Linked DNA regions of Luteolibacter yonseiensis. The protein of the gene in region 1 interacts with the protein of each later gene in a pairwise test. Links are inferred from orthologs where the notes say so. Each region holds a gene or a part of one and is shown on either strand. Other genes may lie near its edges.

What was found. Proteins that work in one complex are often made in the same cells at the same time.
Region 2: the proteins of rpe (region 1) and eno interact in binary tests that used the Escherichia coli proteins (3 or more experiments, as listed by UniProt). The link is inferred for Luteolibacter yonseiensis from one-to-one orthologs.

What each region holds. Positions count from the first base shown.
Region 1 is NZ_JAENIK010000004.1:9,906-17,842, forward strand. The notes cover bases 2,226-5,153. They hold rpe (ribulose-phosphate 3-epimerase), read right to left. Parts: upstream 4,047-5,153; coding sequence 3,405-4,046; downstream 2,226-3,404. Other genes in these bases: JIN84_RS01760 (phthiotriol/phenolphthiotriol dimycocerosates methyltransferase), read right to left, coding at 2,226-2,374; JIN84_RS01765 (hypothetical protein), read right to left, coding at 2,377-3,408; JIN84_RS01775 (PEP-CTERM sorting domain-containing protein), read left to right, coding at 4,194-4,799; tadA (tRNA adenosine(34) deaminase TadA), read left to right, coding at 4,857-5,153. In the rest of the region: JIN84_RS01750 (ribonuclease H-like domain-containing protein), read left to right, coding at 1-410; rph (ribonuclease PH), read right to left, coding at 746-1,528; more of JIN84_RS01760, read right to left, coding at 1,577-2,225; more of tadA, read left to right, coding at 5,154-5,390; JIN84_RS01785 (NHL repeat-containing protein), read left to right, coding at 5,504-6,517; JIN84_RS01790 (hypothetical protein), read left to right, coding at 6,642-7,895; JIN84_RS01795 (hypothetical protein), read left to right, coding at 7,913-7,937. UniProt on the Escherichia coli protein: Catalyzes the reversible epimerization of D-ribulose 5-phosphate to D-xylulose 5-phosphate.
Region 2 is NZ_JAENIK010000013.1:371,006-377,124, reverse strand. Bases 2,719-5,713 are described here. They hold eno (phosphopyruvate hydratase), read left to right. Parts: upstream 2,719-3,564; coding sequence 3,565-4,863; downstream 4,864-5,713. Other genes in these bases: JIN84_RS21970 (hypothetical protein), read left to right, coding at 5,150-5,713; JIN84_RS21980 (GreA/GreB family elongation factor), read left to right, coding at 2,719-3,523. In the rest of the region: JIN84_RS21995 (hypothetical protein), read left to right, coding at 1-138; JIN84_RS21990 (RNA polymerase sigma factor), read left to right, coding at 266-793; JIN84_RS21985 (hypothetical protein), read left to right, coding at 810-1,610; more of JIN84_RS21980, read left to right, coding at 1,682-2,718; more of JIN84_RS21970, read left to right, coding at 5,714-6,103. UniProt on the Escherichia coli protein: Catalyzes the reversible conversion of 2-phosphoglycerate (2-PG) into phosphoenolpyruvate (PEP). It is essential for the degradation of carbohydrates via glycolysis.

The DNA.
Region 1 (7,937 bases):
AAAAGCTCGGCGAAGAACTGGTCAAGGCGGATCTCGTCGTCGGCTGGAACCACATGCAGTTCGATTACCCGGTGCTGCAACCCTACGTTTTCCACACCATGGTCGAGCAAACGATCAATCTGGACATGATGCTGGAGCTTGAGAAAATCGTCGGTTTCAGGCTGAAGCTGGACTCGGTGGCGTCCGCCTCGCTCGGCATGGGCAAGACAGCGGATGGGCTCGACGCGCTGCGCTGGTGGCAGGAGCACAAGAAAACAGGACAGTTCGCCCCGCTGCGGAAGATCGCGGAATACTGTGCCTTCGACGTGAAGGTCACCAAATGCGTGCACGAATACGCGATGGAGCACGGATTGCTCAAATACGACGACAAGAGCGGCCGTGTCGCCGAGGTCGCGGTGGATTGGAAATAGCCAGGCTCCTTCCTCCGGGTGAAGCCATCCGGCCCCGCATGGGGAAAAAAGAGGGGCCCGGGCAAACCTCCCCTCTTTGCTCAAATCACAGCCAGCCAATCTGTTGGCACACCTTCACCACGGTCCAGATGAACACGATGGTGAGCGAGATGATGTAAACGTAAGCAGCGGCTTCGATGGATGAGCGGGTCATTGCGCGGGTCTTCTACCCAGATGGTGGGATTTCGCCAAGTGGAAAGTAGGCGGTGCCTGACAGCGGTCGCCGCTGCAACAGCAGCCCTCCCAATCTCGTTGGAATGCGGGACGATTGAGAGAGATGGGGTTCATGAAGAATTTCAGCGCTTTCCAAACGCAGCCGTCAGGGATGCCAGATCCGCTGGAGCGGCGCGATCCGCGGTAAGGATCGCGGCCTTTTGAAGCGAGATGATTTCGGAAATCCCTTTCCGCGAGAGCTCCAGCATGGCGGTCATTTCCTCGGACGAGAAAACGGCTTCCTCACCGCTGCCCTGAACTTCCACGAATTCGTTGGATTCCGTCATGACGACATTGAAATCCACCGAGGCATCCTTGTCCTCCGGATAGTTCAGGTCCAGCACGGGCACTCCCTGGTAAACGCCCGCGGACACCGCGGCGACAAGCTTTTTGACGGGGAATTGTTTCAACCGTCCCTCCGCCATCAACTTGTTCAGGGCGATGGCCATGGCGACACAACCGCCGCTGATGGAGGCGGTGCGGGTGCCTCCGTCGGCCTGGAGCACGTCACAGTCGATCCAGATGGTCCGTTGGCCGATTTTTTTCAAATCCACACAGGCGCGCAGCGCCCGACCGATGAGACGCTGGATCTCCGACGAACGCCCGTCGAGCTTGCCCCGGGAAATGTCGCGTGGCTTACGCTCCAAAGTGGAATACGGCAGCATGGAGTATTCCGCGGTGAGCCAGCCACCCTCGACCCGCTGGGCACGCATCCAGCGCGGCACGTCGTCCTCGATGGTGGCGGAACAGATGACGCGTGTGTCGCCAAAGGAAACCAGCACCGAGCCAGTGGCGTAAGGGGCCACGTTCGGAATGAAAGAGATAGGGCGGAGTTGATCGTTCTGGCGACCGTCTGGGCGTGTCATGGATACAGTGAAATCAACCACCGCACCTGCTGCAAGCGCGGAGAAATCTCACGCCTGTTGGAAACAATACGACCGATAGGAGAGCTGCCCGTCCCGAAGCGCGTTGTAAACCCGCGAACCCGTCACGCCGGCGAAGTCGCGGCCGAGGCCGTGCAGGAATTTCGGCAGCTTTTTATCCAGCAACGCCTGGGAGCTGGCGGAGTTTTTCTCCATGCCCCGCAGGACATCCGGACCGATGTCGCGGGTTTTGAGCTGCCGGAGAGGGATGTTTTCAATCGCTTTCTCCCATTCCGGAATGCCATCGCTGAAGCGGAAATCCGCATAGAGAAAGTGGCCGCCCGGCCGGAGAACGCGGGCCACCTCGCTGAGGAATTTCGGAAAATCCGGATAACAGTGGGAGGCCTCGACGTTGATAACGGCGTCGAACGTATGATCTGGAAACGGCAGGTTTCCGGCGTCTCCCTGAATGAAATCCAGCCCGGCGACGCGGTGGCGTTTTTTACAGAATTCGATGCCTTTCGGATTGAGATCGAGGCCGGTGTATTTCTCCGGACGCAAGGTGCGGGTGAGATAGGAAGCCCCGCCGCCGTGGCCGCAACTGACTTCGAGCACGTTTTTTCCCGCGAGATCCGCCTGGGTGCCGACGTGGTGGTAGAGTTGGACACACGCCCGGTGCGGTTCGTCCGCAGGCTCCAGTGGGATGCCAAGCGGCGGCTCGGTTTCGAAAGCGTAATTCAGGAAAACCACCCCTTCTTCATGGAGCCTCCGGGTAAGGAAGGGATACCACAGCCTCCAGATGGCCTTGCGGATGGGGCCGATGGCGAAGAGATGATCGATGATGGGCATGTTCAGAGTTCTTCGTCCGGTTGTTCCTCGTCGCCCATTTCCTCGGCCTTCTTTATCTCCTCTTCATCCTCCGCACTCATCGCCTCGTTCTCGTCAGGTACCGGCACGCGTTCGACGGTGACGGGGGGAACCGGTTCGGGTGTCGCACGGGCCTCGCCCCGCATTTTCGGGATTTTTTCGAGAATCGCGCGAGCCTCGGCGAGCGATGCCTGGTACTGGCCCATCTGGCCGGAGGACAGGATTCCGTCGAAGCAATTGAGAGTCTCTTCCAGATCACGTCGCTGGCTATCAAGCACCTTTTGATGGGCCTGGGCCGGATTTTCCGACGGAGCTCCGTCTTCATCGATTTTGGTGAGCAAAAGGATGCCATCCATCGAGAGTTCCTTGTTGTTCGTGGGCAACATGGACTTGTCCAACAAGAGCGTGGCAGCGTCTGGAATCGCCTGCATTTCGTTCTTCGCCCTCAGTCTCAGACGCTTGAGAACCTCCTCACGCTGCTCGGGCGAGAGATCGATGTCCTCGATGGCTCCCAGAATCATTTTCTGGGCGCGGGATTCGACCCGGTTTTCCCGTTCGCGGACCCTCAGTTCCTGGAACTTCGCCAGTTGCTCTGGAGAAAGCAGCTTGGTAAGTCCTTCCTCGATGGCTTTTCCACGCGTGGCCAGGTCCTGGAGAACCGGTACATTTCCGTCCATGGCGGCCTGCACGTCCTCGATAAGCTTGATGATATCCCCCTGTTGATCGATACTCAGGCCCAGCGCTTCGGTCAGGCGGAGCATACGGGCTTCATCGCGGGTTTTCGGCCCTTTGTCAGCCGCGTCGGCAAGCGGGAAGTCGCTGGCTTTGACATCTTTCGGCCGCTTGTTGTCGCCAGACGGGCTGGTGACGCCGGACTCCGCGCGCGGAAGCCGCTTGGCCGGGGACTCCTCCACCTGCCGGGCCGCCGTGGCGGCAGGATTGCCGGGCTTCGCCACCCATGCGAGGGTGAAGCCGAGAACGGCGGTGACGGCGGGAAGTAGGAACTTGGATTTCATGCGGTGCGGATGGCGGTGATCGCTGCGGCCATGTCGGCCGCGCGGAAGGTGGACGAGCCCGCCACCATCACATTCGCTCCAGCGGAATAGCAGCGGGCGGCGGTGGTGGCGTCGATGCCTCCATCCACTTCAACGTGGTAGCGCAGCCCATTTGTCTGTCGAAATGCCGTGGCCGCGGAGATTTTCTCCAAAACCTCCGGCATGAACGCCTGCCCGCCGAAGCCCGGGACCACCGTCATGCAAAGCAGCAGGTCGATTTCTCCGAGGAATGGAACCACCTCGCTGAACGGCGTGGCCGGGTTCAGCGCAAGGCCCGCCTGGCAACCCGCCTCCCGGATGCGCCGGAGCGTTTCCGCCACATCGTGCTCCGCTTCGACGTGGACCGTGATGAGATCCGATCCTGCGGAAATGAACCGCTCGAGGTAGTGGTCCGGCCGGGAAATCATCAGGTGCACGTCGAGAAAAATGTCGTTCGACTCATGCACCGTCTGGATCATGGCCGGGCCGAAGGAAATGTTGTCCACGAAATGGCCGTCCATCACGTCCATGTGCATCCAGTCCGCCCCGGCATGGATCGCCCGGCTGACTTCTTCCCCCACGCGCGAAAAATCCGCCGCCAGCAATGAGGGGGCGATCACTCGGTCCGTAAAAATTTTCGGTATCACAGGCGGGATACGAACCACGGATTCCCCCATCCCGCACGGAAAATTTTCACGGACCTCGGACCCGGGCCGTGCGAATTGTAAAATTGACAGATGGACGGGGATCTCTAACAGATATCGAAGATGAAATACAAAATCGCATTCCCGGGACGGCTGGCTTCCTGGCTGGGTATTATGAGTGTCCTATGCCTGAGCCTTCCCGCGTCAGCGGCCACTCTCATTCTGCGAGACTGGGCCAGTCTGCCTTTTCCTCCGGATGCGACTCATGCGGACCGATACCCCTTCCCCAACGAATTCACGCTGTCCGAGACCAATCCCATCACACAGATCGAGATGGACTACCGCAACCTGCCGAATATTCCCGGAGTGGGAATCCACGAGATAAAGAGCGCGGCATTTTTGTTCGCGCCTGCCGATGTCGCCAGCACGACGATCTTTGAAAACACTGCGGAGAGATTCTGGGCGCGCATCGTGTTCAGAACCGCAGGGGGAGATCGCCGGTTGACCGGTCTCAACGACCCATCGGCACCCTCTTTCGTGGCCTTCCATGGATCAGCCGCGGGAGGAGCGAATACATCAACAAAATGGACCGTCACCTACCTGAACGGAGCAACCGCTGTTTATGACAACGGGATCGTTCCCGAGCCGGGCACCATGGCAGTGGTCGCGATTTCGGCCGTTTTGGGGTTGTCGTGCCGGAGGAGGCACGTGACGGGAGCCACGGCATAAAGGAAAAGGCAACTGCTTCAGATTGCATCCCGTCCTCGCACCCGCTACGCCTCCGGCGTGGAAAACGAAGGCCCCATCATCGACCTGCAGAGCGACGCCTATTTCATGGGCCAGGCCCTGCGCGAGGCCCGCAAGGCCTACGCCGCGGGAGAAGTCCCTTGCGGGGCGGTCATCGTCCGGGACAGCCGCATCATCGCCCGGGCCTGGAACCAGGTGGAAACACTCAAGGACGCCACCGCCCATGCGGAAATGCTCGCGCTCTCCGCGGCCCAGGTCGCCGTGGGGGACTGGCGGCTGGAGCGATGCACGCTCTACGTCACCAAGGAGCCTTGCCCGATGTGCGCCGGGGCCATCGTCCACTGCCGCCCGGAACGCGTCGTTTTCGGTTGCCCTGATAGCAAAGCGGGAGCCGCCGGCGGATGGATCAATCTGCTGGAGGCGAATCCCCCGCTCAACCACCGCTGCGACGTCACCTCGGGAGTGCTCGGCGAGGAATGCCTCTACCTGCTCCAGAGCTTCTTCCGCGAAGCCCGGGAGCGGAAAAAAATCGAACGCCTCAACGGCGGAACACCGGAGACCGGGGGGGACTGATCCCCGGTCGCCGGATATCCCGACCCGGAGGCGGATCCCATGACCGACCTCCCTGTTTATCCAGTAATCCTCTTCTTGCTTCCCTCGTCCTACATGTTAGGAATGCGGGTCTTATGCGTTTCCTAATCCTGCCCTTCCTCATCGCCCCGCTCGCGTTCGCCCATCCGGATCACGGCACCAAGCCGGGAGACGATCCCGGCACGGCGGTGAAAACCGGCAATGGCGCATGGTCCTACGAAGCGGTTCCGCACTGGGGTGAACTGCCGGGCGGAAAAATCATCGGCCCCACCCACGGTGGTGTGGTCGTGGATGACGACAGCGGGTTGATCTACGTTTCAACGGATTCCGCGCTTTCCGTGCTCGTCTATGAGCCGGGTGGCAAGCTTCGCGACACCATCGCCCCGGAATGCCAGGGATTCCACGCCATGGCCATCCGCAAGGAAGGCAACAAGACGGCCATCTACGGAGCCCAGCTCAACGGCAACAATCCGCCCCTCCGCATTTGCAAAATCGACACCAGGGGGAAACTCCTGCTGGAAATTCCCAACGCCTCCACCGGTGAAGTCCCGGGCGGTTGGAGTGGGGTCACGGGCGTCACCGTCGCCCCGGACGGAGCCATCTTCGCCTCGATGGGCTACGGCTCGAACATCATTCACAAGTTCGACGAGAACGGCAAACTCTTGAAATCCTTCGGCAGCAAAGGGCCGGATGAAAAGCAATTCAACACCCCTCACGGCCTCGCCATCGACACCCGCTTCGGCGATCCGCGCCTGCTTGTCGTGGACCGCGAGAAGCGCCGCCTCGTCCACCTCGATCTCGAGGGCAATTGGATCGGCGTGCACGCGTCGAACCTGCGCCGCCCCTGCTCCGTGAGCATCCTCGGGGACACCCTTGCCGTTGCCGAGCTTGAATCGCGGGTGACCATCCTCGACAAGACCGGCACCCCCGTTTCCTTCCTTGGTGACAATCCGGACAAGTCCCAGTGGGCCAACTTTGGTGTCGCCCCGCAGGACATGAAGCTCGGAATCTTCACCGCTCCCCACGGCCTCAGCTTCGACAAGGCGGGCAACCTCTATGTGCAGGATTGGAACAAGACCGGTCGCGTGACGAAGCTCACGAAACTGTGACATCCCGTCGGTCGCAATCCGCTTGGGAATGTTTCAACCTGTTCGGAGATGGTGGAAAATCCGGCGGCTTTTCCAACACCATCCTCATTGACATGGGCGGAAAAAACCGTCGAATGCCATCAAGTTGAAAGTCATCATCTTCATCCCCCCCATCGCGGCGGTGGTCCTGGCAGGGAGCCTGCTCTCCACGCAGCATCATTCCATCTCCACGTTGGAAATTGAAAGCACGCGGCTGCGCGAACGCATCGCCAGAGCAAAGGCGTCGCCGGAGGAAACGCATTCAAAACAGACAGCCAAGTCCGCTCAGGCGAAGTCCAAGGACGCGCCGGACTGGAAAAAAATTTCTGAAGCGATGCTGGAAATGCGGACCAACGGCGGCATGGGCGACATGCGCGAAATGATCCGCATGCACCAGCGCCTTCAGGCCATGACCAAGGAGGAGATCGTCGCCGCTTTGGACGAGATCGCCGCCCTCGACCTGTCGCCGGCGGCCCGGTCCGCCTTGGAGCAGATGTTCGTCGAACCGCTTGCGGAAAAAGATCCGGAGCTGGCGCTCAACCTTTTCTCAGACCGGTTTGGGGACGACCGCGGCGACCTCATTTGGCAACTTTCGAACGCGTTGGGAAAATGGTCGAAAAAGGACCCGGTCAAGGCCACCGCCTGGTTTGATCAACAGATCGCCGCAGGGAAATTCGACAGCAAGTCGTTGGATGGGAAAAACCGGATGCGGATCCAGTTCGAGGGCCGCCTGATCTCCACCCTCCTCGCCTCGGATGTCCAAGGAGCCGGCCAGCGTCTCGCCGGTCTTCCGGAAGAGCAGCGTGCGGAGGCGTTGCAATCGGCCAACCCCGGCCAACTCAAGGAGGAGGACCAGAAGGCCTACGCGGATCTCGTCCGTTCGCAGATACCGGAGAACCAGCGGAACCACACCCTCGCCGAGCTCGCATCAAACCTGGTTTCCAAGGGCTATCCGGAAGTGACCGCCTATCTGGACCGAATCGCCGCCAGCTCCGACGAACGGAGGGCCGCGGTGGAACAGGCCGCCACCACAAAAATCAGGCAGTCAGGTCGTGAGAAAGAGATTACCACCGAAGACATCGACGCCATGCGTGGATGGGCGGAATCGCAGGTCCCCGGCAGCGCGGACGCCATGACCGGCAAGGCCCTCACAAGTTCCTACCGTGACCGTGGGAAATTCACTTTCTACAATGCCGCCGCACTCGCTGTGAAGTATCACGAAACCAGTGGAAATGACGAGGTTCTCGTCAATTTCCTCGGCGGTTGGGAGGCTCGTGAACACAAGGAGGAGTCCGCCAGACTCGCCGGGAAAATTTCCGATGAGAAACGCCGCGAGGAGATCCTCAAGAACCTCAAGTAAGCCAGGCAGCCACCGTCATGAAAATTTCCATCGCCATCTCGA
Region 2 (6,119 bases), on another replicon or contig:
CTGTCCGGGATTGCCAAGTATTGGACCGCGTTTATCGGAATCGCCTTCTGCTGGCTGGTTTTTCCAGCCCTCGTGGCGCACAGGGCCCACTTCCATCACCCCAAACGCCTGATGGAGAACCTGCTCCAGGCGGTTTGAGAATGTGGAGCCGGGGCTCCAAGGTGATCGGAAGCGTATCGGATGCGGCGGGCTAAAATCCGTTTTCTCGACGGATTGAGATTTTTGAGACAAAATTCCCGGCGAGAGGCATTTTCCTCCCAGAACGATGAATTCTCCCGCAAGCGAATGGAAACAGTGGTTGGCCGAGAACGGTCCGCGTCTGCTGCTGTTCGCACGTGGCTGGAGCAATTCGCGCCATGACGCGGAGGACCTCGTGCAAGAGGCCATCCTCCGCATGTGGCACCATCAGGCGGACAAGGGGGGCTCCCCGCCGGATCTGCCGCTGGTGTTCTCCACCATCCGTTTCTGCGGGCTGAACCTGCACCGCAGCGAGTCCCGCCGCCGCAAGCGCGAGGAATCCGTGATCTACCTCAGTGATTTCCAGGACGTCTGGCTGGACCCGGTGCTGGAGGAGGACGAGGAAGCGCTCATCCTGCGCGACGCCGTCCAGAACCTCAGCCCCAAGCTGCGTGAGGTGGTGGTGATGAAATTCTGGGGCGGGCTGACGTTTCTGCAGATCTCCGAGACTCTCGCGATTTCGGCGAATACGGCGGCATCCCGCTACCGCTACGCATTGGAACAACTGGCGCACGAGCTGCGCCGCATCAAGGAAGAACGACATGCAAGCGCCTGACCCTATCGAAACCATCATGGCCCGCCTGGCTCCGCCCGCCCTGAGCGCGGAGTTCAAGAGCGGACTGGATGAAACCATCGACAAGCTCGCGGCCGCCAAGCCGGAGAACGTCACCGAGATCTCCTCCGGCAAGTGGCTTGTCCGCAGTCTCATCGGCGGCGGCATCGCGGCGGGCATCGGAGCGATGTTCGCCCTTTTCCCGGCGGATCACACGACCGGGCCGTCCATGGCGAAGGCGGAAGACGCTCCTTCGGGATCGGTGCTCGTCAGTGCTTCCGAGCGTTTGGAGTCCGTGACGGACGTGGGGATGCGGAAGGACTTCGAAGGCACCGAAATGCATGCGGTGAAATTCACCGCCGTGCGGGAGAACAACGTGCGCGACGAGGAAAGCGGCATGGTGGTGAAGATTTCACAACCGCGCGAGGAGATCCTGATGATGCCGGTGGGGGAGTTTGACCTGAAACGACCGTTCCAGAGCGGAATGGTCGAGGCCGCGGCGCTTCCCGAGGACAACAACGGCCCCTTGCGCGTCGTGAATGTGGCGGAGAAAAGCGCGGAGTTCACCTTCCAGGGCGAGGGCAAGGCCACGGTCACCCGCGAGGCCGACCAATACCAGGTGAAGATCCGGGGGACCGCCGATGATGTCATTTTCGATGGCGGCCTCGCCAAGGATGCCTTGCTCGACGCGGTGCCCGAACCATGGCGCAAGCGGGTGCTGGTCCTGTGCCGCACCCTGGACTCCGCTCTGGACGGAAATCTCATGTCCCCTCGCGAACCGAAGCCCCGCCAGGCTCCTCCCGCGCCCCGGGGGCACTGAATTGCGCGATCCCGCAGATTTATCATGGGATTGCCTTGCGTTTTTGAAGACGGCTTCTCATCTTGCGCCGCATGCATCCTGACGTGGCGAAACTGGTTGAAGCCGGTCGCATTCCTAGACCGGTCGGCGAGCGCCTTTCTCAATTGGCTCCCGGAAATTTCTGTATTCACAAATCCTTCGGCGCCGGCAAGGTGACCGACTGGGATCTTCCTGCGAAAAAAGTCACCATCGACTTCGAAAAATCCACCGGTCAGACGATGGAATTGCAGTTCGCATTCCAAAAAACCGAATGGATTCCCGCGGAGGATTTCCGTGCGAAGAAGATCGAACAGCTTGAGGAACTCCGCACCCTTTCCAAGAGCGATCCCATCGCCCTCGTCGTCCACCTGCTCCAGAGCCACGGTGGCAGCATGACAGGAGACGCGCTCGAAAAGGAACTCTCCGGCGCGGTCATCCCCGAGCCCACTTTCAAGAAGTGGTGGGACGCGACGAAGAAGACCCTCCGCGAGAGCCGTCTGGCCGCCGTGCCGCAGAAGCGCACCGAGGCCATCGTGCTCCGCACCGGAGACCGCAGCCCGGCCCAATCGCTGGTGGCGGACTTCGAAGCGGCCCGCGACATCAAGGGCATGATCCGCGCGCTGGAAGCCATCGCCGCGGACATCGGAGCCTTTGAAAACGACTCGGACGCCCTCAAGCGGTTGTTGAGCGACATCGACGAAGGGGCGAAAAAAGCCGCCCGCGTCCAGCTTGGCCAGGCGTTGCAACTCGTCGCCGCCCGCGATGAAGTCATCAGCTCGTCGAAGGCCCTGGAGCTGGAATCCTCCGCCGTCCGTCTCTCGGATCTTTTGCTTTCCGCCGATCCATCCCGCCTGGCGGAGGAAGCCGGCACGCTGCCATCCAGCCGCCAGCGCGCGGTTTACGAAGCCTTCCCGAACGCCTTCGGAGACATCTGGGTCAGCAAGATCGTCAAGGTGTTCGACAGCGTCGGAGCGCGCGGCGTCACGGAAATCGCCCGCATCCTGCTGGAGCGCGACGCGATGCCGGCCCTCGTCACCCACCTCCGTTCCGCCATCGCCCGCCGCGCCCTCGGGCCGGACGCCCTCATCTGGGTCTGCCGCGAGCGGAAGGGGCCGGCCGCCGAGATCTTCAGTGCGGATGTCGGCGCCTCGGTGCTGAACCTTCTGGAGAACGACCACCTTTCCGACGGCCCGCGCAAGACCTCGCGCCTGCAATCGCTGCTCGGGGATGACAAGACGCTTCTCACCGACCTCGTCGCCATCATGGACATCAACGAGACGCGGAACTTCGCCCGCCGTCTCCTCGACTGCCCGGTCTTCGGCGAGCTTGAGAAAAAGTCCCTCATGGCCCGCATCATCAAGGCGCGTCCAGAAACGGCGGAACTCGTCAACGGCTCGAACCAGAAGCGCCCTGACGAGGTTCTGCTCGTTTCATGGGAGAGCCTTGAGAAGAAAAAGACCGAGCTGGACGACATCGTCCGCAACAAGATCCCACAGAACCGCGAGGACGTGAAAATCGCGAAATCCTACGGAGACCTCCGGGAAAACTTCGAATACAAGTCCGCCAAGGATATGGAGAAGTATCTCGGATTCCGCCGGACCGCTCTGGAGAAGGAGATCGCCAATTCCCGCGGAACCGATTTCAAGGGATCGGATGCCGGCAGGATCAACATCGGCACCATCGTCACCCTCGCGGATGCCGCTGGCGCGGAGACCGAGATCACAGTCCTCGGCGCATGGGACTCCATTCCGGAGACCAAGACCGTTTCCTACCTTTCCGAAGTCGGAAAAGCCCTCGTCGGCCGCGCGCCCGGCGAGACCGTGCAGGTGCGTGACGAGGAGACCGAGCAGATGCAGACGCTCACCGTCCGCTCCATCCGCCCGTTCAATCCCTGAATTTCAAACCCAACCCAGAATACCTACCCCAACCAACCATTATGGACTATACCACCATTGTTGAAATCCGCGGTCGCGAAGTGATCGATTCCCGTGGCAATCCCACCGTTGAAGTCGATGTGCATCTCGAAGGCGGCGCCATCGGACGCGCTGCGGTCCCATCCGGCGCATCCACCGGCGAGCACGAAGCGGTCGAACTCCGCGACGGCGACAAGTCCCGCTTCCTCGGAAAAGGCGTGCTCAAGGCTGTTGAGAACGTCAACGCCGTGCTCGCTCCCGCCCTTCTCGGCTATTGCGCCACCGAACAAGCCTCCATCGACGCCGCCATGCTCGCGCTCGACGGCACCTCCACCAAGAAGAACCTCGGTGCGAACGCCATCCTCGGCGTCTCCATGGCGGTCGCCAAGGCATCCGCCGCACAACTCGGCGTGCCTCTCTACAAATACCTCGGCGGCCCGAACGCCAAGGTGCTTCCCGTCCCGATGATGAACGTCATCAACGGCGGTGCCCACTCGGACGCTCCGATCGACTTCCAGGAATTCATGATCGTGCCTGTCGGCGCGCCTACCTTCCGCGAGTCCCTCCGCTACGGTGCGGAAGTCTTCCACTCCCTGAAGAAGGTCCTCCACGACCTCGGTCTCTCCACCGCCGTAGGTGACGAAGGTGGTTTCGCTCCGACGCTGAAGAGCGCCGAGCATGCGATGCAGGTCCTCTGCCAGGCCATCGAGGCCGCCGGTTACAAGGTCGGTGAGGACATCGCCTTCGCCCTCGACGTCGCATCGTCCGAGTTCTTCGACGCCAAGCAGAACGCCTACGTCTTCAAGAAGTCCGACAAGTCCGTGAAGTCCGCCGAGGAACTCGTCGCCTTCTACGCCGACCTTCAGAAGCGTTACCCGATCATCTCCATCGAAGACGGCTGCGCCGAAAACGACTGGGACGGCTGGAAGATCATCACCGACCAGCTCGGCAAGACCACCCAGCTCGTCGGCGACGATCTCTTCGTCACGAACGTGGACTTCCTCAGCAAGGGCATCAAGCAGGGCGTCGCGAACTCGATCCTCGTCAAGGTGAACCAGATCGGTTCCCTCACCGAGACCTTCGACGCCGTCGAACTGGCCCAGGAAAACAGCTACACCGCCGTTCTCAGCCACCGCTCCGGTGAGACCGAGGACAGCACCATCGCCGATCTCGCCGTCGCGACGAACTGCGGACAGATCAAGACCGGCTCCATGAGCCGCTCGGACCGTATCGCGAAGTACAACCAACTCCTCCGCATCGAGGAAGAGTTGGGCGACGACGCCGTCTTCGGCATCCGGAAGCTCAAGGTGCTCAACAAGTGAGATAAGGAGGGTTGATTCCTGATCAACCCGGGTGGACCTCGGTCCGCCCTCTGGCTTTCACCCATTCAAAAACGGCGGACTTCGAAAGAGGTCCGCCGTTTTTTTGTTAGAGGAGCGGTGGTGCCGATGCTCCTTCGGGCTGGATTTTTTTTGATCAATCCGAGGTCACGCGAAGCGGTGGGGAGGAGCGCGATATTGCAAGATATGCGCAGTCTACGACGGGCGGCAGGTAGCAGGATGTGTGGCGATGGATGATGATGGCTCCGCAATTCGAAGCAAAACCACCATGAAACAACACATCATCACCGCGGGTGTCCTTGGATTACTCAGTTCGTTTGTTTTCGCCGGTTCCGTCGCCAGCGACACCACATCGGCGGTGCCGGCCGCTTCCGGTGACGGCTTTGCCCGGGCCCGCCGCCCGATCAGCAATCCCACCCTGTTCGATCTGGCCCTGCCGGCCACCAACGTCCATCCGTTGTTTCTTTATCACTCGCTTCCCAAGAATATCAACACGACCCTCGGCAAGCTGCCTCTGGGAGGCGATGTGGAGTTGTATGCGCTGCAGTTCGAGATCGCGTTGAACGACCGATTGTCGGTCGTCGCGACCAAGGACGGCTATGTGGATGTCAATCCCGACAGCACCGCGAGCGGTGAAACCGGTTTCGCCAACCTCGGAGGCGGGCTGAAATATGCCTTCATCCTCGATCCCGTTTCGCAAACCGCGCTGAGCGGAACCGTCACCCTGGAACTTCCCACCGGCAACAGCGATGTTTTCCAAGGCGAGGGTGACGGCCTCATCAATCTTTCCCTGTCCGGACTGAAACTCATCGACGACTGGCAGTTTTCTGTCGGCACGGGTGTCCAGATCCCGTTCTCCGACGAGCAGTCCTCCGAGCTGTGGACGAGTGCCCACGCCAGTTATGAAATCAGCCGATACTTCATTCCGCTGGTGGAGCTGAACTGGTTCCATGTGCTGGATTCCGGAAACGGCGCCGGCAATTACCCGACCCACGTCGGTGGCTCGGTGCCCGCCGTGATCGAGTTCGAGGGCGGTGACCTGTTCAACCTCGGGGCCGCCAATTCCGATGCGAGCCGTGATTTCGTCTCCACCGCCGTCGGTTTCCGCTCACGCCTCACGGAGTCGGTTGACGCGGGCGTGGCGTATGAAATTCCGCTCACGGACGACGAGGACAGCCTGATGAAAAGCCGTTGGACGGTGGACCTCGTCTGGTCGTTCTGAACCTTTTGTAGCTGCT